DNA from 4 places in the Halobacillus salinarum genome. Region 4 is predicted to be linked to each of the others. Evidence: riboswitches for the same ligand, from Rfam matches in the RefSeq annotation. Region 4 holds a riboswitch; each other region holds the start of a gene.

What was found. A riboswitch is a leader RNA that binds a small molecule or an ion and turns the genes downstream of it on or off. The one in region 4 is predicted to bind S-adenosylmethionine.
Region 1: another riboswitch for S-adenosylmethionine. It lies ahead of msrA (peptide-methionine (S)-S-oxide reductase MsrA); the one in region 4 lies ahead of MUN89_RS21500 (phosphoadenylyl-sulfate reductase).
Region 2: another riboswitch for S-adenosylmethionine. It lies ahead of MUN89_RS12715 (phosphoadenylyl-sulfate reductase); the one in region 4 lies ahead of MUN89_RS21500 (phosphoadenylyl-sulfate reductase).
Region 3: another riboswitch for S-adenosylmethionine. It lies ahead of metE (5-methyltetrahydropteroyltriglutamate--homocysteine S-methyltransferase); the one in region 4 lies ahead of MUN89_RS21500 (phosphoadenylyl-sulfate reductase).

What each region holds. Positions count from the first base shown of each region.
Region 1 is NZ_CP095073.1:3,624,523-3,629,551, reverse strand. Features, by position in the region: gene MUN89_RS18865 (LTA synthase family protein) at 1-450, opposite strand, end outside; gene MUN89_RS18860 (AIM24 family protein) at 641-1,336, shown strand; SAM riboswitch class I at 1,487-1,607, shown strand; gene msrA (peptide-methionine (S)-S-oxide reductase MsrA) at 1,725-2,198, shown strand; gene MUN89_RS18850 (DMT family transporter) at 2,318-3,226, shown strand; gene MUN89_RS18845 (ribonuclease H-like YkuK family protein) at 3,258-3,740, opposite strand; gene MUN89_RS18840 (hypothetical protein) at 4,167-4,391, opposite strand; gene MUN89_RS18835 (DinB family protein) at 4,551-5,029, shown strand, end outside.
Region 2 is NZ_CP095073.1:2,467,051-2,472,079, forward strand. Features, by position in the region: gene MUN89_RS12705 (four-helix bundle copper-binding protein) at 1-54, shown strand, start outside; gene MUN89_RS12710 (GNAT family N-acetyltransferase) at 194-754, shown strand; SAM riboswitch class I at 877-989, shown strand; gene MUN89_RS12715 (phosphoadenylyl-sulfate reductase) at 1,096-1,824, shown strand; gene MUN89_RS12720 (assimilatory sulfite reductase (NADPH) flavoprotein subunit) at 1,894-3,711, shown strand; gene cysI (assimilatory sulfite reductase (NADPH) hemoprotein subunit) at 3,741-5,029, shown strand, end outside.
Region 3 is NZ_CP095073.1:1,534,297-1,539,325, reverse strand. Features, by position in the region: gene metE (5-methyltetrahydropteroyltriglutamate--homocysteine S-methyltransferase) at 1-2,070, opposite strand, end outside; cobalamin riboswitch at 2,229-2,417, opposite strand; SAM riboswitch class I at 2,479-2,590, opposite strand; gene MUN89_RS07815 (sensor histidine kinase) at 2,638-4,119, opposite strand; gene MUN89_RS07810 (response regulator transcription factor) at 4,116-4,796, opposite strand; gene MUN89_RS07805 (glycosyltransferase family 39 protein) at 4,999-5,029, shown strand, end outside.
Region 4 is NZ_CP095073.1:4,189,645-4,194,673, reverse strand. Features, by position in the region: gene MUN89_RS21515 (class I SAM-dependent methyltransferase) at 1-214, opposite strand, end outside; gene MUN89_RS21510 (MarR family winged helix-turn-helix transcriptional regulator) at 392-859, shown strand; gene MUN89_RS21910 (RAxF-45 family protein) at 916-1,023, shown strand; gene abc-f (ribosomal protection-like ABC-F family protein) at 1,121-2,980, shown strand; SAM riboswitch class I at 3,094-3,202, shown strand; gene MUN89_RS21500 (phosphoadenylyl-sulfate reductase) at 3,312-4,031, shown strand; gene cobA (uroporphyrinogen-III C-methyltransferase) at 4,116-4,892, shown strand; gene MUN89_RS21490 (sirohydrochlorin chelatase) at 4,896-5,029, shown strand, end outside.

The DNA.
Region 1 (5,029 bases), 570 kb from region 4:
TTCCATCGCTGGACGTGTTTTTTTACGCATTACCCATACGAGAAGGATAACAACGTCAATCCAATAAAGGATGTCCATTGGATGGGTAAGGGCTTTAGTGCTTCCGCCAAGATCTCCGAAGTTTTTATACTGCATGAGAACGGGTAATGTAATAAAATCATTGAAAAATCTATAATACACTACATTGGCATACAACACGAAAGACATAAGGAAATAAATCGTCATAAACGCTTTATTTCGTTTTTTCGGTGAAAAGAAAAATGATAGTCCTAAAAAGAAAAGAATAGAACTAATCGGAGTGATGACTAATATGAACTGTTGAATACCATTTTCAATATCTAGAGTAAACGCTGTTTGTAAGGCATAGTAGGTTTTTGCCCATAGGAACACTATGGCTGCTGCAAAGAAAACCCACCCTTTGTTTAAAAGTTGTTTTTTGTCCTGATTCATGATGAACCTCCTAAATTATTCTTTCATGAATTGTATAATAATATAAATTAACAAAAATTTTACATTAAGTAAACAAGTAAGAAGAACTAAATTATGAAAGATTTGTTACAATGTACTCTTATGAAACTTAACCCATTTTACACACGTATAAACCTAAAAGTCAAAACAAATTTAGAAAGGGGTAGATGATATGACAACATTTTCCATTAATGATTTTGTATCCCAAACGAAGCAGGATGATGCAGAGAATGAATTTTTTGAGCTGGAAACCCCTAGAATACTAGAAGTAAATTTAACCGATCGTGTATGGGCGAAAGCAGGTTCCATGATTTCTTATATTGGTCAAATCAAATTTGAACGTGAAGGAATCCTCGAGCACGGAGTTGGGCGGATGTTTAAAAAAGCCTTTTCCGGCGAAGGAACTTCATTAATGAAAGCAGAAGGTAGCGGACGTCTTTACTTAGCCGATCAGGGTAAGAAAATTACTATTTTTGATTTGAACAATGAATCGATCACTGTAAATGGAAATGACCTGCTGGCATTTGAGCCTGGTATTGAATGGGACATTAAGTTAATGAAGAAAGTCGCCGGGATGTTATCTGGTGGTCTCTTTAATATTACGCTGCAAGGTACCGGGCTGGTGGCTGTCACTTCTCATTATGAACCGTTGTCTTTACTTGTTAGTCCTGGAGAACCAATCATTACGGATCCTCATGCCACAGTTGCCTGGTCCGGCCATCTGCAGCCGGAATTTCGCACGGATATCAATTTGAAGACTTTTTTTGGCAGAGGTAGTGGAGAATCGATACAAATGGAATTTTCCGGCGAAGGATTTGTCATTGTCCAGCCTTTTGAAGAAGTGTATTCGGAAGGACGAAATTCATGACTTAATGAACCGATGTTACAGGTGGTGCAACCGCCGTCATTTTATTTCCTCGACAAACATACATTAATTAATAAAAAAATTTCGTGCTTCTTCCTTTACTTCAGAACGAAATCATTGTAAGATGAGAACTATCAAAATAATAACGGAAACTTCTTATCCAGAGAGGCGGAGGGACTGGCCCTTTGATGCCCGGCAACCATCGATTCAATCACTGATTGAAGAGAACGGTGCCAATTCCTGTAGGATGTGTAAGCATCCTAAGAGATGAGAGGATCGTACGGATATTACGACCCCTTTTCTTATTTGGATAAGAAAAGGGGTCTTTTTGGTAGTTTAAACCGTCCAGCTCTCGAATGAAGAAGTTGCGTTAACGAAAGGAAAGATGAGGATGGCGACAGCGATTTTTGGTGCAGGATGCTTTTGGGGAGTAGAAGCCTTCTTTGAAAGGTTTGAAGGGGTAACAGCCACTGAAGTGGGGTACACAGGCGGAACTGTACAAAATCCAACATATGAACAAGTGAAGACTGGAGAGACAGGGCATGCAGAAGCTGTGAAAATTACTTACGACCCTTCTATCATTACTTTTAATGAACTGGTAAACATATTCTTTGAAGCCCACGACCCAACCTCCAAGGATCAGCAAGGTGCAGATATCGGGCATCAGTACCGTTCAGTTATTTTTTATAACGATGCAAGTCAAAAATATATTGGAGAAGAAAAGATTAAAGAATGGGGTCAAAAAGGAATTTTCAAACGTCCAATTGTGACAAGATTGCAGCAAGCAGACACTTTTTATAGAGCTGAGGAATACCACCAAAAATATTTTCAAAAAAATGGATCAGTAGCTTGCGGGATTGGCTGATCAAGCAAAGAGCCTTCGAACGGCTCTTTTTTTATTGAGCAATTTAAGCAGGTTACGTGAAAAGAATTTTGTCCTATAATTAGCTATGGACAGTTCGTAACTTTTAAGGAGAGATACATATGCGGCTATATGTGGCGCTTGGAGCTTTAAGTTTAATATGGGGATTATCGTTTGTTTTTATCAAGTGGCTGGTCGAACCAGCAGGGCTGTGGGGTACTGTTTTTATTAGGTGTACTGCTGGAGCTGTGGTAGTACTTCCGCTTCTATGGAAAAACAGGCGGGAATTCATTCGACGGGTACCGTATCAAGATTTGTTGGTAGTAGGAGTGTTTAATGCAGGACTCCCTTGGGGACTAATTGCCCTTAGCGAGACACAAATCAATAGTACTACTGCCGCTGTACTTAACGCTTTAACTCCTATTTGCACAGCTTTTATCGGCTTTTTGTTTTTCTCAATCAAGCTGAAGCCCCAGCAGTGGGGAGGGGTGGTTCTTGGGTTTCTAGGAATTCTCGTCCTTATGAATTTTGAGGCAGGGGAATTATTGAAAGAAAACTTTATTGGGATGGGAACGATGATCCTTGCTGCGATTTGTTATGGATTCTCTTCCCAGTACACAAAGAAGAACTTACAAGAAACTGGAGTTTTGTTGATTGCTGCATGCACATTAACTGTCGGAGCCATAGTCGGTCTCATAGGCATGGGAGTAACTGGTTCATTTAAGGCATTTGTCCATGTGCCATTTTTAGATCCGAAAGTATTAATTGCCATTATTGGTCTAGGTTGTTTTGGCTCAGGGATCGCTCATTTACTTTTTTATTATCTCGTTACAAGAGGCAGTGCGGAGTTTGCTACTTCAGTTACGTATTTAATTCCAATTACAGCCATGATTTGGGGCTTTATCTTATTGCATGAACAACTAACAAGCCGCCTGGCTCTAGGATTAGTAATTATCTTTACCGGAGTTTACTTGGCTGGCAGAAAATCCGTCCGTTTCAGGACGGCCATTAAATCAAAAAAAGCCGGCTGAAACCACAAAAAAGCAGCATTAATTAGCTGCTTTATTTCGTATATCTGTTCGCATAGCTGCTGGCTACGATAGAATCAGGTTTGATTTTGGGTTCGATGCCCAGGGATTCGATTCTTGCAATCATTTCATTTACATAAACACGGGTCCTGTTTCGGTCCCCTGCACCAATATCGATATGGCCTTCCATAGTAAAAGTCGAACCTTTATAAATATAAGGAAGGATCAGGTCAATAAGCTGATTAATTTTGTCCGGAGTAAATAAGGCAGCTACTTCTTCCGTTAAAGTGGTCTCAAAAGAGATTCTTTCATGAAGGACGGTCATTTTTCTTGGTATTTTCACTTTACGGAAACAGGCCCATGCCCCTTTTCCTACCCTTTGAATGACAATTCCAGTGATGAATAATGTATAGTCACGGTGGATTTGGGAATCTGTACCTAACATGAGCCTGTAATTTCCTAAGGGGTCCGAGCTTACAAAGCGATAGATATGTTCATACACTTCTGAAAAATTCATCTTGTCCCGGGCAATGTTCTGAAAAGTAAGTTGCTGGTCCACTTTAAACACCTCAGTAATAGAAATGATCTTTCTGTTATTTCAAGCAGTATTACTAGTAAATGGTGATCCGTATAATGTATGAAAGTGTCAACTGCAGTAAAGATCTTACCCATAGTGTATGTTGTTTTTATTCATTCGTCTGGATGATCCCGGCTCATATCCTATTTCATTCGCTGTCCATAACAATTTCCCTTCACAAAGAGCGTAGCATTGCCTTCTTTTTTCAAAACCTTAACAATTTGTCCGGTTAAGTAAGGTTTAATATAAGATAGTATGCCTAGTGTACTTCTTATTATTCAAATCCCTCACTTTATCCTTGATTACTATCAACATATGAAAAAAAGAAGAAATCATTCCTTTGTAAGGCTTATCTGAACACTTAAGTTAGAAAACAAACACCCAAAAGAGAATGACAATAATAAGAAATGTTATGGCATAAATCAGTGTAAGAAGTGGAATACTTGAATGCTTATCCGCTTCTACCAGGCTCTTTACTTCTTCTTCCTTGGATTTTTCTTCTCTATTTAACACGCGTCTGGCGATCCAAAGAGTTCCTATTAAAGCCGCCGCACAAAGAATGGCGATAATCAAATAGTAAATGGAGTTCATTCTTCTCCCCTCACTTCCTCCGTAAGTATTTCCATTATAAAGGGAATTCCTTCCGTAAAGCGAAAAGTTAGTTTATTTATGCGTAATAAAGGTAATAGACGTTGAAGCCTAGAAATGAATATTATAATGAATTCATAATCCAGGGTGGGAGGCTGCGCAATGTATCAATCTTTGAACGGGTTCTTTGCTTCCTGGGAATTTGAATGTGATCAAACAAAAAAGTTGTTTCAATGTTTATCTGATGAAGCTTTGCAGCAGAAAATCACAGCAGATGACAGAGATTTAGGGAGAATCGCCTGGCACTTAATTATTTCGATAAAAGAGTTAATGAATCACACAGGATTAAATATTGAAGCACCCGAAGAAGAGGAAATTATTTATTCAGCTTCCGTCATCATTCAAGAATACGAAAATACGTGTGAATCTTTAAAGAAAGAGATTTATACGCAATGGACAGATCAATCTTTACAAGAAAAGAATTCACTGTTTGGCAAGGAAATGCCCAATCGTTTTTTTCTCATGACCCTGATTCGTCATCAGATCCACCATCGGGGCCAGATAACGGTGTTGATGCGTCAAGCTGGTTTAAATGTCCCTGGTATCTATGGACCATCCAGAGAGGAATGGGGCGCATTAGG
Region 2 (5,029 bases), 1.7 Mb from region 4:
TGTGCGGAGTTGTGCTTCAAATGTGCAGAAGAATGTGCAAAAATTGCAGCGTAACAGCAGAGAAAAAATGATACTAAAGGAACTTCCCTGTTTTTTTGAAGTTCCTTTAGTTTTTTTATGACGCAACGGTTTTTACTGTTCATACAGTAAACGATATGATTAAATAGCAGTAGCTAGAGGGGGTGGATGATGAATGGGGAGAAAAGAAGGATTTCCTCTCAAGGGTGAAAGGGTTTACCTTTGTCCATTTGAGGTGCACGATGCCTCTTCCAGGCTGGAACTGCAAAGAGACAACCGTGAGTTTTTTGAAACCTACTCCATGATGCGCAGCGAAGATTATTATACATATGAGAAACAGCGCGAATTAATTAACCAATTTGCTGAAGAAATGAAAAGGGATAACGAGTATCATTTTGGAATATTTACTTCCATCGATGAGAAGCTGGTCGGGACAATTAACTTGTTCCAAGTTATTCGAGGTTCTCTGCAAAGTGCCTTTATCGGATACTTTATTTCAAAGAAACACAATGGATTAGGCTATGCGACAGAGGCTGTAAAGCTTATTGTAGATTACTCGTTTAACCAGCTCGAATTACATCGCATTGAAGCGGGAGTGATTCCGCAGAATACTGCATCGATTCGAGTATTGGAAAAAGCAGGATTTCATAAAGAAGGCATTTCAAGAAAAAATGTAAAAATCAATGGACGGTGGGAAGACCACCAGGTCCTCGCCCTCATTAACCCTGATGACTAAGGTCATCCGTAACGATTAAAAAAGAGAGAATCGTGTTAATTTTCACATTGTCTATTGACAATCCATCAAAATCCGCCTAATATTTATATCAATCATTATTTTAAAATCTCAAATACTTGATATTCTTATCATGAGAGGTGGAGGGACTGGCCTTTTGAAGCCTCGGCAACGGGTCTGCAGCTAATAGCAGATACTGTGCCAATTCCAGCAAGTGGAAGCACTTGGAAGATAAGAAGAAGTCAATAATTACGTATACAATGACCTCTCTTCTTATCCTAGTGTTAAGCAGAGAGGTTTTTCATATGAAATCCGAATGGTTTTAGATTTGGAAGGAGGATATAATGGCTAACAGTAAGTTATCGTATGAGCAGTTTACTGGAGATCCTTTCGAAGACTGGAAGCCCGCAGATCACACAAAAGGTGCAGAAGAAGTATTACGGTGGGCTTATGACACCTATGGAGATTCGATGGTTTATGCTTGCAGCTTTGGAGCTGAAGGAATTGTTCTCATCGATTTAATCTCCAAGGTCAAGCAAGACGCGGATATTGTTTTCCTGGATACCGGGGTGCACTTTCCGGAAACGTATGATTTAATTGATAAGGTGAAGGCACGCTATCCACAATTAAACATACACATGAAACAGCCGGAGTTGACTTTAGATGAGCAGGCGGAAAAGCATGGCTCGGCGCTTTGGAAGAAACAGCCGGATATGTGCTGCTATATTAGAAAAATCAAGCCGCTTGAAGATGCTCTCAGCGGAGCAGAAGCTTGGATCTCCGGATTGAGGAGAGAGCAGTCAGTAAGCAGAAGCAAAACGAACTTTGTTAACAAGGATGAACGTTTTCAATCCATTAAAGTATGCCCCCTTATTTACTGGACATGGGATGACGTATGGGATTATATCCGAGTAAACGACTTGGACTACAATGTCTTGCATGACCAAGGGTACCCAAGCATTGGATGCATGCCTTGTACTTTTGCTGTCGGTGAAGGGGAAGATGACCGTTCCGGCAGATGGAAAGGCACAAGTAAAACCGAATGCGGACTTCATACAGCTGCTAACCAGTAAACCAGCTGTCGTAAATGAAAGAACAATAGAATAAATTCAAATAGCAATCTTTTTGAGAGGTGGAGAAATTTGTTTCAGGTCGAGAACAGCCCGTTTAATCAAGAGCAAACAGAATTATTAAATCGTCTCCTGCCCACGTTAACAGAAACACAAAAAACGTGGCTCAGCGGCTATTTAGCAGCCGGGCAGTCTGCAGCGCCGGTCCAAGAGGCACCGCAAAATGCACAGGCTGCAGATGCTCCCAAAAGCAGTCCAACACGTGAAATCACAATACTTGTCGGTTCCCATACAGGGAACTGCCAGGCTTTGGCAGAAGAATTTTCCCAAAAGCTGGAACAGAAAAACTTCAAGGTAAGTGTTTCATCAATGGACGATTTCAAACCTAAAGCCTTAAAAAAAGTAGAAGATTTATTGATTTTAACAAGCACGCATGGAGATGGAGACCCACCGGACAATGCCATTGGTTTTTATGATTTTCTACACAGCAAGCGTGCACCAAAATTAGATGATGTTAGATTTTCGGTACTTGCTTTAGGGGACAGTTCTTATGAATTTTACTGCCAGACTGGCAAGGACTTCGATAAAAGACTGGAAGAACTTGGAGCGGCTAGAATCCATCCTCGGGTGGACTGCGACCTGGATTTTGAAGAACCGGCAAACGAATGGTTTGAAGGGGTGCTTAATGAGCTGAATGAAGGGCAGTCAGACGAAGCAGCGCCGGCCCAGGCAGCACAACCCGACAACCCGGTGGCTGCTGAGCAAGAGGTCTATTCAAGAACCAATCCATTCAGAGCAGAAATTCTTGAAAATCTCAATCTAAATGGAAGGGGCTCCAACAAAGAAACCCGTCATTTGGAGCTCGACTTAGAGGGATCCAACCTTGTCTTTGAACCAGGAGACAGCATTGGAATTTTCCCAGAAAACGATCCTGTACTTGTAGATGAACTGATTAAGGAAATGGCTTGGAATGGAGACGAAAAGATTTCCATCAACAAACAAGGGGAGCAGCGTCCTTTAAAAGACGTCCTGACCACCATGTATGAAATCACCAGCCTGACGAAGCCTTTGCTTGAAAAAATAGGCGGACTGACGGGCAGTGATGAATTACAAGAACTTGCAGCTGATCGTGAACGAGTCAAAGAATATATTCATGGACGCGACTTAATTGACTTGGTCAGGGAGTTTGGACCTTGGAAAGTTCCCGCTCAGGAGTTTATTAATGTGCTTAGAAAAATTCCGGTCCGCTTATATTCCATCGCCAGCAGCTCAAAAGCAAATCCGGATGAAGTTCATTTAACCGTCGGAGCCTTAAGGTATGAATCCAATGGACGAGGACGCAAAGGAGTGTGCTCCGGACAATGCGCTGAAAGAACACAGGCGGGGGATACGCTTCCCATTTTCGTGCAGCGGAACCAGAATTTCAGACTTCCAGAAAATGATGAAGCACCCGTGATTATGATCGGAGCAGGTACAGGAGTAGCACCATACCGGGCTTTCCTAGAAGAAAGAGAAGAAAGTGGTTCTAAAGGGCAGACGTGGCTTTTCTTTGGAGAACAGCATTTTGTCAGCGATTTTCTCTATCAAATTGAATGGCAGAGATGGTTGAAGGATGGAATCTTGACGAAAATGGATGTAGCTTTTTCACGGGATACTGAAGAAAAAATTTATGTCCAGCATCGGATGATGGAACAAAGCGAAGAGCTTTATAAATGGCTTGAAGCAGGAGCACATGTATATGTTTGCGGCGATGAGAAGTATATGGCTAAAGATGTCCAGGATACGCTGATTCAAATAATAAAAAAAGAAGGCAATATGAGCGGGGAAGAAGCAGAAGCCTATCTCAATGACCTGCGATCAGAGAAGCGTTACCAGCGCGATGTCTATTAATCTAATAAGACTAAGAAAGGAGTACAATCATGACTAAAGATAGATTTCCCGAACAGCACGGACCTCCAAGTGACATGGAAAAAATTAAAGAAGACAGTAATTTTCTGAGAGGAAAGCTTGTGGAGCATTTTGCCGATCGCATCACGGCAGGAATTCCTGATGAAGAAACGAAAATATTAAAGTTCCACGGAAGCTATATGCAGGACGACCGGGATGTAAGGAATGAGCGGAAGCATCAGAAGCTGGAACCCGCTTATCAATTTATGATTCGTGTCCGGGCTCCAGGCGGTGTTGCGACTCCAGAACAGTGGCTCGCCATGGATGATATTGCACAGAAGTATGGAAACGGGACGATGAAGCTCACGACACGGCAGGCTTTTCAAATGCATGGCATTTTGAAGTGGAATATGAAAAACACGATTCAAGAAATTGACAATGTTCTGATGGATTCGATTTCTGCCTGTGGCGACGTAAACCGCAATGTGATGTGTAACGCAAATCCTTATCAATCCAATGTACACTCTGAGGTTTTTGAATGGTCAAAAAAAATCAGCGACCATTTAACTCCAAGAACGAGAGCCTATCATGAAATTTGGCTGGATGAGGAAAAAGTAGTCGACAGCCGTACGCCTGATGAAATCGAGCCTCTCTATGGACCGTTTTATTTGCCTCGTAAATTTAAAATTGGCGTGGCAGTGCCGCCTTCCAATGACGTCGATGTATTTACGCAGGACATTGGGTTTATTGCGATTTTGGAAGATGAAAAACTCATAGGATTTAATGTATCAGTCGGCGGAGGAATGGGAATGACCCATGGCGACACAGCTACGTACCCTCAGTTGGGAAGAGTGATTGGCTTTTGTCCAGCTGACAAAGTAGTGGATGTGGCAGAGAAGCTCTTGACGATTCAGCGTGATTATGGAAATCGCTCTGAACGTAAAAATGCCCGGTTTAAATATACGATAGACCGTAAAGGACTGGACTGGCTGAAAAATGAACTTCATCAACGATTAGGCTGGTCTCTGGAAGAAAAACGCTCCTACCATTTTGACCATAATGGCGATCGCTATGGATGGGTTAAAGGAGACGGAAAGTGGCATTTAACTTTGTTTATCCAAAATGGAAGAATTAAAGATTCGGAAGATTATCAATTGATGACAGGATTACGCGAGATTGCTGACATCCATACTGGTGATTTTCGACTTACTCCAAATCAAAATCTTGTTATTTCGAATGTCACAGATCATATGAAGCCAAAGATCACTGCGCTTGTTGAAAAGCATGGGTTGACGGATGGCAGACAAAACTCGGCATTACG
Region 3 (5,029 bases), 1.6 Mb from region 4:
CTTGTCGTAATGGTCGTTCTCAAAAGCAGCTACTAAACCACCGTGACTTCTAGCCGCTTCAATAGAAATCACATCAGCATCCAGTTGATCAATCGTATCCATGATGTCATTAAAGTTCGAATAGCACATATGGGTATGGATTTGAGTCTCATCTTTAGCTAAGGTTGTCGTAAGTTTAAAAGCGTACACTGCTTCAGCTAAATATTTTGCCTGCTTTTCCACTTTTAAAGGCAGACCTTCCCGTAAAGCAGGCTCATCGACTTGAATCATATGAATATCCCGCTCTTCCAAGGCATGGATTTCTTTCTGCAAAGCTAAAGCGATCTGTCTATTCACATCAAATTTACTCACATCATTCCGGACGAATGACCAGTTAGTAATCGTAACAGGACCAGTAAGCATGCCCTTAAGCGGTTTATCCGTCAAGGATTGAGCAAACGCAATCTCTTCAACCGTCATCGGTTCTTTCCAATAGACATCTCCATAGACAACTGGAGGCTTTACACATCTTGAACCGTAAGACTGTACCCAGCCAAAACGGGTAAACGCAAATCCACCGAGCTTTTCTCCGAAAAATTCAACCATATCATTCCGTTCAAATTCTCCATGAACGAGTACATCCAAACCGATGGTTTCCTGACAGGAGACCCATTCGGAAATGTTTCTCTCGATAAACTCTTTGTATTCTTCGTTACCCCAATCTCCTTTTCTCCATTTAGAACGGGCCTGACGAATTTCTTTCGTTTGGGGAAGACTTCCAATTGTTGTTGCAGGCAGTAAAGGAAGTCGAAAAAATTCCTCGTGCACCTTCTTACGACGGCTGTATGGAAGCTTGCGTCCAGGAGTTCTCGTATTCCAATCGGACACTTCCTGTTTGACGTCTCCGCGGTTCCGTTCTTCTGACTGCTTTAAGGCGTCCAATTGCCGCCATTGATCGTCTATCACCGGTTCGATGCTTGCTTTTCCTTCATTCAGTCCCTTGGTAAGTATGGTTACTTCCTCAAGCTTTTCATCGGCAAAGGCAAGAGCTCCCTTTAATAACGGCGGCAGGGAATCTTCCGTTTCAATAGTAACTGGGGTATGGAGCAAGCTGCAGGAAGGCTGAATAATCAGCTGGTCTGAATCAACACATTCAGCAAGCTTCTCTAAGTATTCGAATCGATCGTTTAAATCAGCCTTCCACACGTTGCGTCCATCGATCATGCCTGCCGCTAACACTTTCTCTTTAGGAAATCCAAATTTTTTCAATTGGGCAAAGTTCGCGCCTTCATCGTGCACAAAGTCGAAACCAATGCCATCGACCGGGAGATTGATGATTTCTTCGTAGCGGTCAACCGCTTCAAAATAGGATTGCAGCAGAAGTTTGACATTGGAAAGCCCACTTGTTATTTCGTGATACACTTCTTTCAAAAGCTCGACTTCCTCGTCAGAAATGGACGTGCTTACTACAGGTTCATCCACCTGAATCCATTCAGCCCCTGCTTCTTCCAAATCTTTAAAGACTTGCATATAGTGAGGAATCAATTGACGCACACAGCTTGCGAAATCGTTTTCTTGATAGCCTTTAGCGAGCTTAACTAAAGTTAAAGGACCTAGGATGACCGGCTTTGTTTTTACATGAAGCTCATTTTTTGCTTCTAAAAAGTAATCAAGCAGCTGGTTATGAGCGACTCGTGGAGCAAAATGGTCTATTTCAGGAACAATATAATGGTAATTGGTATTGAACCATTTCGTCATTTCACACGCTACCGCTTCTTTGCTGCCACGGGCCATGGCAAAATACGTCGCCAAGTCGTCCGTTCCCGTTTCGCTTTTGAATCGGTCTGGAATCAGCCCGAACATGAACGCCGTATCAAGAACGTGATCATACAAGCTGAAATCTCCAACGGGAATGAGATCAATGCCTTTTTCCTTCTGCTTGTTAATGTGAGAAAATCGCTGTTCTTTCATTTCTGTCAAAAGCTCATTTTCTGAAAGTGAACCTTCCCAAAATGCCTCTAACGCTTTTTTCCATTCACGTCTTTCACCAATACGTGGATAACCAAGAGATGAACTCCTCCATTGTTTCATTCCATATGCCTCCATTCTGTTTCAAGCAAGTGAATAAATGATAAAAAAATCTTAAGCATAAAAAAATCTCTCTTCGCAAAGAGAGATTGTTATGAAAAAGGCCTGATCATGCACAGACCTGTCCTGTTTTCACAACACCTCCCTATCCTCGTAGGTTTAGTGACCAACACCAACAGGCAGGTCTCCTGACTTATGATCATCACTTCCTGCGCCTTCCCATCGAGATCGACAGTGACGTGTTGCAGGCAGCTCCCATATACAGTGGCGGGACCGTGCCGGATTTGCACCGGCTTCCCTTTTAAGCTGTTTACAGCAAGATCAACAGCACCTTTGGTTATTCCTATTTACGCGCTGCTAATAAAAAACCTCCCTATCAGCTGTGATAGAGAGGTTTATGCTTCCGCGCGCCTCTCATTTTTCAGAGTGAAAAACACTCTGCAGGATTTAGCACCAGTCCAGCTTAACGCTGGCAGGTTGCCGGGCTTCACAGGGCCAGTCCCTCCGCCGCTCTTAATAAGAGATGATTTTAATGGATTAAAGGAATACTAGCATTTAATCCTTTCCTTGTCAATTGAGGTTTGCCTTTAAAGGCAGGCTGACGGAAAAAGTAGATCCTTGATCAATCGCACTTGTCACACGTACACTTCCTCCATGGGCCTCAACAATGGATTTCGTAATGGAAAGCCCCAGCCCTGCCCCGCCATATTTTCTCGTTCGGGATTCTTCCACACGGAAAAACCGGTCAAAAATATGGTCAAGGTTGTTTTCGCTGATTCCAGGTCCATTATCCTGCACTTTTAATTCAGCACGACCGCGGACAGGCGATAGAGAAACGGTAATCTTCCCTTGGGCATCGTCCGTATGCTGAACAGCATTATGGAAAAGATTCAGCAAAACTTGTTTCATTTTATCTGCATCCATGTTTACATAGACGTCCTCTTTGACTTGGAAGTCAACATGTCGATCTCCTGCTAATAAATGCAGCTGATTTTCCATATCAAGGACAAGCCTTGTAAGGGAAGATGGAACGAGATCAAGTTCTGGCCTCCGATCAAGCTTTGCAAGCAGTAATAATTCTTCGACAAGCTTAATAATCCGCCGCGATTCACCGTGCATACTATTGAGGCCTGTGTATAGCTGATCTTTATTTTCAGCCGCCCCTCTCAGAAGTACTTCTAAATACCCGTGAATAGAAGTGAGCGGCGTACGAAGCTCATGAGAAGCGTCTGCGATAAAGCGCCGCATTTGCTCTTTTGCTTCTTTTTCATGCTCAAAAGAAACCTCCAGCCGCTCCAGCATTTCGTTAAAAGAGTCAGCCAGCCGGTCAATTTCTTCCTGCCCTTGCTGTTCAGGGAGTCTGTCCTTTAAGTTTGCTGCACTAATTTTTTTTACGCCATCTACCATGGCGGACAAAGGCGTAAGAGTCCTCTTCAATACAGAAAAGTAAATGACGATTCCTGCGGCAAACGCTAAAATCGAGAGGACAATAAAGGTGAGCAGCTGGCGCCATAATACCTTTTGCAAACGAGAGGTACTCACGCCCATTTGAATGACGCCTCCAGTTTCTCCATTACGATTATGCATGACTGGTCTGAAAACGATCAATTGTTCCCTGCCTCCAGAATCCTGTACCACCTCGTGTTCGATGGGCTGATGCTTCTGAAGGTTTGCTTGTATTTGCTGAATCGCTTCATCAGAGAGTTCCGGAGCAGCAAGCTTACTATCCTGCAATAGATTGCTGTATGTTCCTTCTTTATTAATAAGGGCCAAAGAAAAATCCTCAATCATTAGAAATCTCGACCGCCCGTCTTCAGGCGGATCGGGGAGTGGTGCCTCGTTCAATATCATTTCCACGGGCATGGACATTAGTTGAGCCCTTACTGTTTCTGCTTCATTTTGATATAAAAAATTCTTCATAACTAAATATTGAACGATGCCAATCATCAATAGGATAAAGGAAAGGATAAACAGCATCCGTGTTAAAAGCTTAGACCTGAGTGAACCTGGTGCTGCCATGCGGCGGACAGCAGCCAGCCATCTTTTTATCATGGCAGATCCAGCCTGTATCCTGAACCTCTAATCGTTCGGATCAGCTGATGTTCCTTGTCCTTTAACTTATCGCGAAGTGCCCGCACGTACACTTCTACGATATTTTCTTCTCCTTGAAATGAATACCCCCACACTTTATCGAGGATCATTCCTTTACTCAAGACGATGCCATGATTCAAAATCATATATTTTAAAAGCTCGTATTCTGTTGGAGACAGAACGAGAACTTGATTTTGAAACAGAATTTCACGGCGGCGGTCATCAAGCTTAAAAGGCCCGTACACGACTTCGCCAAACATATTAGGAAATTGATTACGCAGCCGCGCGTTCATTCGCGCTAACAGCTCTTCAAAGCTGAAAGGCTTAATGACGTAATCATCAGCTCCGAGAGTGAGCCCTTTCACCCGATCGTCGACTTCATCCTTGGCGGTCAGCATGATGACAGACGCCTGTAGACCATTCTTTTTCAGCATACGGCACACTTCAAAACCATCGATCCCCGGCATCATAATATCGAGGATGACAATGTGCGGCTGAAAATCTTTAGCGATCGTGACAGCAGACATCCCTTCAGAAGCGGTTTTCACTTCAAAGCCTTCATTTTCAAGTCCCAGTTGAAGAAATTGAACAATATGTGGTTCATCATCCACAAGCAATACTTTGATTTCTGATTTCATTTAACTCAACCTTCCCCTGCAAGAGATGTCAGCCAGCTCCTGCAATCCTGCCTATCTATTTTCTCCTATTATAAAGGGTTCTGACAGCCGGGGATATCATTTTCAGCAAACTTTCAGCTAGTTTTAAAGGACAAATCAGCTTGGTCATGCACAATACAGGTACAGTCTCATTAACACATTGGAATTATAGGAGTGAATAGTCATGATCAATCGTTTTAAATCTCGTTTAGATG
Region 4 (5,029 bases):
CCTCATCAATATCCACACCAATGATTTCTTCAATTTCGCTTTTACATTCCTTAGCAATCATGTGTGTGCCATAGCCGGATCCGCAGGAAAGGTCAAGAACTCGGCCTTTCATATAAGCTAATGCGAATTGGTAACGGGCTATATGTTCTAGGAGAAGATTATTAGTCGGTTTCATAAATTCGGGAATGACGCGTTCTCCAGTATCTTTTACCAATTCGTGTCACCGCTTTCTGTATGGTAAAATAGGGAATCGTATTCATTATGACACAACCATTGGAGGAAACCAAAAATCACCCTTCAAAATACAGCTCGTTTACGAAAGTTGACAGTGTAAAATCACTCTATCTATACTAACCTTATTAGCAGCCTACCTAGAAAGGACGCGAGTAGCATGACCGATCAAAATCTCTACCGCCAGAAAAAAGAAGACCCCTCATTGAAATTATTTGTCGTATTATCAAAAGCACAGCGTTCCATTGCCGACTTAGTGAAGGATGATATTCAGCGTTATGACTTGAACCCAACGGAGTTCGGAGTGCTTGAGCTGTTATACCATCAAGGCGACCAGCCGCTCCAAAAAATTGGAGAGAAAATTCTTTTAGCCAGCGGCAGCATTACTTACGTGGTGGATAAATTGGAAGAAAAAGGGTATCTTGAACGGATTCCCTGCCCAGAAGACCGAAGAATTACATTTGCTTCCATTACTGAAAAAGGCAGAGAATTGCTGCACAGCATTTTTCCTGATCATTGGAAACAGATTGAAGCGATCACTGCAGGGCTGTCTGAAGAAGAGAAGAAGCAGGCCATTAATCTTCTGAAGAAACTCGGTACGTATGCGGACCAAAAAAAGCCTAGATAAGCATTTATCTTTACGTTATAATGAGAGTAATTCTAAAGACAAAAGGGGGTATGAAGATGTTTCCGAAGCACGCGATTGATCAGAAGCTTTTGCATTTCATCCGTGCGATTTTTCATGAAGCAACTGTACAAGGGACACGTATGTCCACTTTTACAGTTGAATAATGAAAAGGAAACGTCTCATACCTGAATTTATATTTGTTTGGACTAAAGTCAGAGGTAACGGGACCTCTGGCTTTTTTTGTCTTTAGGAGGAATGAAAATGTTAATTACTTTAAAAAATGCTTATAAAATTGTTGGGGGAAATGAATTATTTCAAGCACTGAACTTTGAACTGCAAGCAGGGCAGAAAGCCGCGCTGGTAGGAAGAAATGGCAGCGGTAAGTCAACACTGTTTCGTCTGCTGACTAAGGAGGAGTCCTTAGATGGCGGTGACTTGTTCATACAAAAAGGGCTATCGATCGGCTACCTGCATCAGATTCCAGAAGAACGGAATGATACGGGCTATGACTATTTGAAGTCCGCTTTTCATGCTCTTCAACAAATGATGGAAGAAATGAAGAAATTAGAGACAGCGATGCTTGACCCGGAACAGATGGAGAAAGCCTTAAAACAATATGGGGAATTGCAGGATCGCTTTACCAGGGCTGGAGGGTATGAAATGGAATCCATGATCAGCCAGGTAGCTCAAGGATTAAATATCCAGTCTCTGCTGAACCAATCGTGCAGACATTTGAGCGGGGGAGAAAAGACAAAACTCGGCTTAGCCAAAATTCTTTTGGAAAAACCAGGTTTGCTTTTACTTGACGAGCCGACCAACCATTTGGATTTACAAGCCATTGAGTGGCTGGAAGGCTATATTCAACAGTATCATGGGACCGTCTGTATGATTTCGCATGACCGGTCTTTCCTTGATCATACAGTGGATGGCATTATGGAGATTGAATCAGGAGAAATTGACCGTTACAAAGGGAATTATTCTTCTTATGAAAAGCAGAAAGAAGAAAAGCTGCTGGCAGAGTTTCATCAATACCAGGAGCAGCAGAAAAAGATAAAAAAAATGAAAGAAGCCATTAAACGTTTAAGGCAATGGGCAAATGAAGCAAATCCTCCAAATGAAAAATTGTTTAAGAAAGCCAAAAGCATGGAGCGTGCCCTTGAACGAATGGAAAAAATCGACAAACCGCTCATCGACCCAAAAAAAATGAATTTAACTTTCCATACCAAAGATCGAATGGGCAAAGACATTATAGTCGCTGAAAAGCTTCACAAAAGCTATGCTTCAAGAAATATTTTGGCTGATCTTGATTTACACATTCGATATAGGGACCGGCTTGCGATTGTTGGAGAAAACGGGTGCGGAAAATCCACCTTATTAAAGTTGTTATTAAAAGTTGAGAAACCAGATCAAGGAACCATTCGCACAGGCCCATCTGCAAAGTTTGGCTATCTAGCTCAAAATCCGCTTCAAGACAATGATGAACACGTGCGGATGATTGATTATTTCAGAAGCTTTATTCGAGTAACTGAAGGACAGGCGCGGCATATATTAGCTGGCTTTATGTTTTATGGATATGATGTTTTTAAAAAAATCGGGCAGCTTAGCGGTGGAGAACGGATGCGGTTAAAGTTAGCTATATTTATGCATCAAGGGATTAATGTTCTCGTGCTTGATGAACCGACGAATCATTTGGATATTGATTCCCAGGAAGTCCTCGAAGACGCCGTTCAAGGTTTTGAAGGTACGGTCATATGCGTTTCCCACGACCGTTATTTCTTGAATCAATGCTTTAACGAAACGGCTTATTTAGTAAACGGACAGCTCCACAGGTATTTTGGAAGCTATGAAGAAACGAATCATCATTGGAACGCGCTTTTAGAAGAACAAAAGTCTGTGACAGTAAAGAAAGAAGCTGTGAAGGCGGCGATTAAGCCGGAATCTCCCTCCAGCCGGCCGGAAAGTCTCGAAGTCCAGATCGAAGAAAAGGAGCAGCAATTGGCGCTTATTGAGGAAGAAATGGAAAGAAAGACTTCAAGCTCCGACATTGAAAAGCTTGAAAAAGAAAAAAGAGCACTCGCTCAAGACATCGATAAATTATACGAACGATGGATGGAAGCCTGATTCGGTAAATGGATAAAAACAGGAAAAACAGCATTCTCTGTACAAGCTGTTGACATTTTGTTCAATTCATCATATGATAACCATCATTAACTAAATCATCGAACTACAATGATTTCTTATCCAGAGAGGTGGAGGGATAGGCCCTTGGAAGCCTCGGCAACAGGTTTATGATCAAACACTGTGCTAACTCCTACGGACAAATGATTGTCTGGAAGATAAGAAGAGCGCCCACTTAGTGACGAACGATAAAGTCCTCTTCTTAATATGATAAGAAGAGGACTTTTTATTGAGAATTAATTCACAGCTCATCTGAGCTTGGAGGGGTAGAAACGTGACAAATAGTATCAGCTATGATCATTTCCCCGGCGATCCTTTTAAACAGTTACAGCCTGTAGATGAAACAAAAGGGGCAGCCGAGGTGTTAAAGTGGGCGTATGATTCATTTGGAGATTCGATTGTGTATGCCTGCAGCTTTGGGGCAGAAGGAATTGTTTTAGTTGATTTAATCTCAAAAGTCAAAGAAAATGCAAGGGTTGTATTTCTTGATACAGGTGTACATTTTAAAGAAACCTATGAATTAATTGACAAAGTCAAGGAAAAATATCCTAAGCTTCAAATAGAAATGAAAAAACCGTCATTAACCATCGATGAACAATCAGAGAAATATGGTCCCGCCTTATGGGAGCGAAACCCAAACCAGTGCTGTTATTTAAGAAAAGTGAAGCCGTTGGAAGAAGTACTGACAGGAGTTCCTGCCTGGATTTCCGGCCTTCGACGAGAACAGTCGCCGATCCGTAGTAAAACGGATTTTATTAACAAAGATGATCGTTTTAAATCCTTAAAGGTGTGCCCGCTTATTCACTGGACTTGGGATGATGTATGGTCTTATATCCGACTAAACGGGTTGCCTTACAACGAATTGCATGATCAAGGCTATCCGAGTATCGGCTGCCAGCCATGTACTTTCCCAACGGGGAGTCTGGAGGATTCCAGGGAAGGCCGATGGAGCGGCTTTGACAAAACCGAATGCGGTCTCCATGGAAGAGAGTGATCTTTAGAAGTTTTCGGTCCGTTCATTTCATAGAGTAGTAATAAACAGCGATTTTCAAAATCATTTTAAGGATGGAGTGGAATCATGAGAAAAGTATTTTTAGTTGGAGCAGGTCCTGGTGATCCGGAACTAATCACTGTCAAAGGTTTAAAGGCCATTCAGAAAGCAGACGTCGTATTATATGACCGACTTATCAATGAAGAGCTTTTAACTTATGCAAAACCGGAAGCAGAGCTTGTGTACTGTGGAAAAAGCCCCGATAACCACTCTTTCAGTCAAGAAGATATTAATAAGCTGTTATGTAATTACGCGACTCAAGGGAAAACCGTGACCAGGCTGAAGGGGGGAGACCCATTCATCTTTGGACGTGGAGGAGAAGAAGCGGAGGAGTTAGCCAAGCGGAAAATTCCTTTTGAAATCGTGCCTGGGATCTCCTCTGGATCTGCCGCACCTGCCTATGCCGGAATTCCTCTTACTCATAGAGACTTCAGTTCATCTGTGGCGTTCGTTTCAGGAGTAACGAAGTTAGGAGCGGAGGAAGATCAGTACTGGCATCACCTGGCCAAGAGTATTGATACGCTGTGTATTTATATGGGGGTAAAGAAGCTTCCTGAGATTTGTAATAAATTGATTCAATTTGGACGTCCGGCCACAACACCGATCGCTCTCGTTCATTGGGGAACGACGAACCGTCAGCAAACGGTGGTCGGCACCCTGGCTGATATTTCGGAAAAAATGGATCATATCACTAATCCTTCCATGATTATTGTTGGTGAGGTTGTTACACTAAGAGAGAAGCTGCAATGGTTTGAACAGCTTCATTTGGAAGAGGATTCTAAAACCCAGGCATTTGTAGGATAAGGAGTGACTTACCCATTGCAAGGTGTATTATATGTTAGTCATGGCAGCAGGGTGGAAGCCGCTAAGCAGGAAGCATTGAAGTTTATTGATTTGCTCAAGCATCAAGTAGATGCACCGCTTCAAGAGGGTTGTTTTTT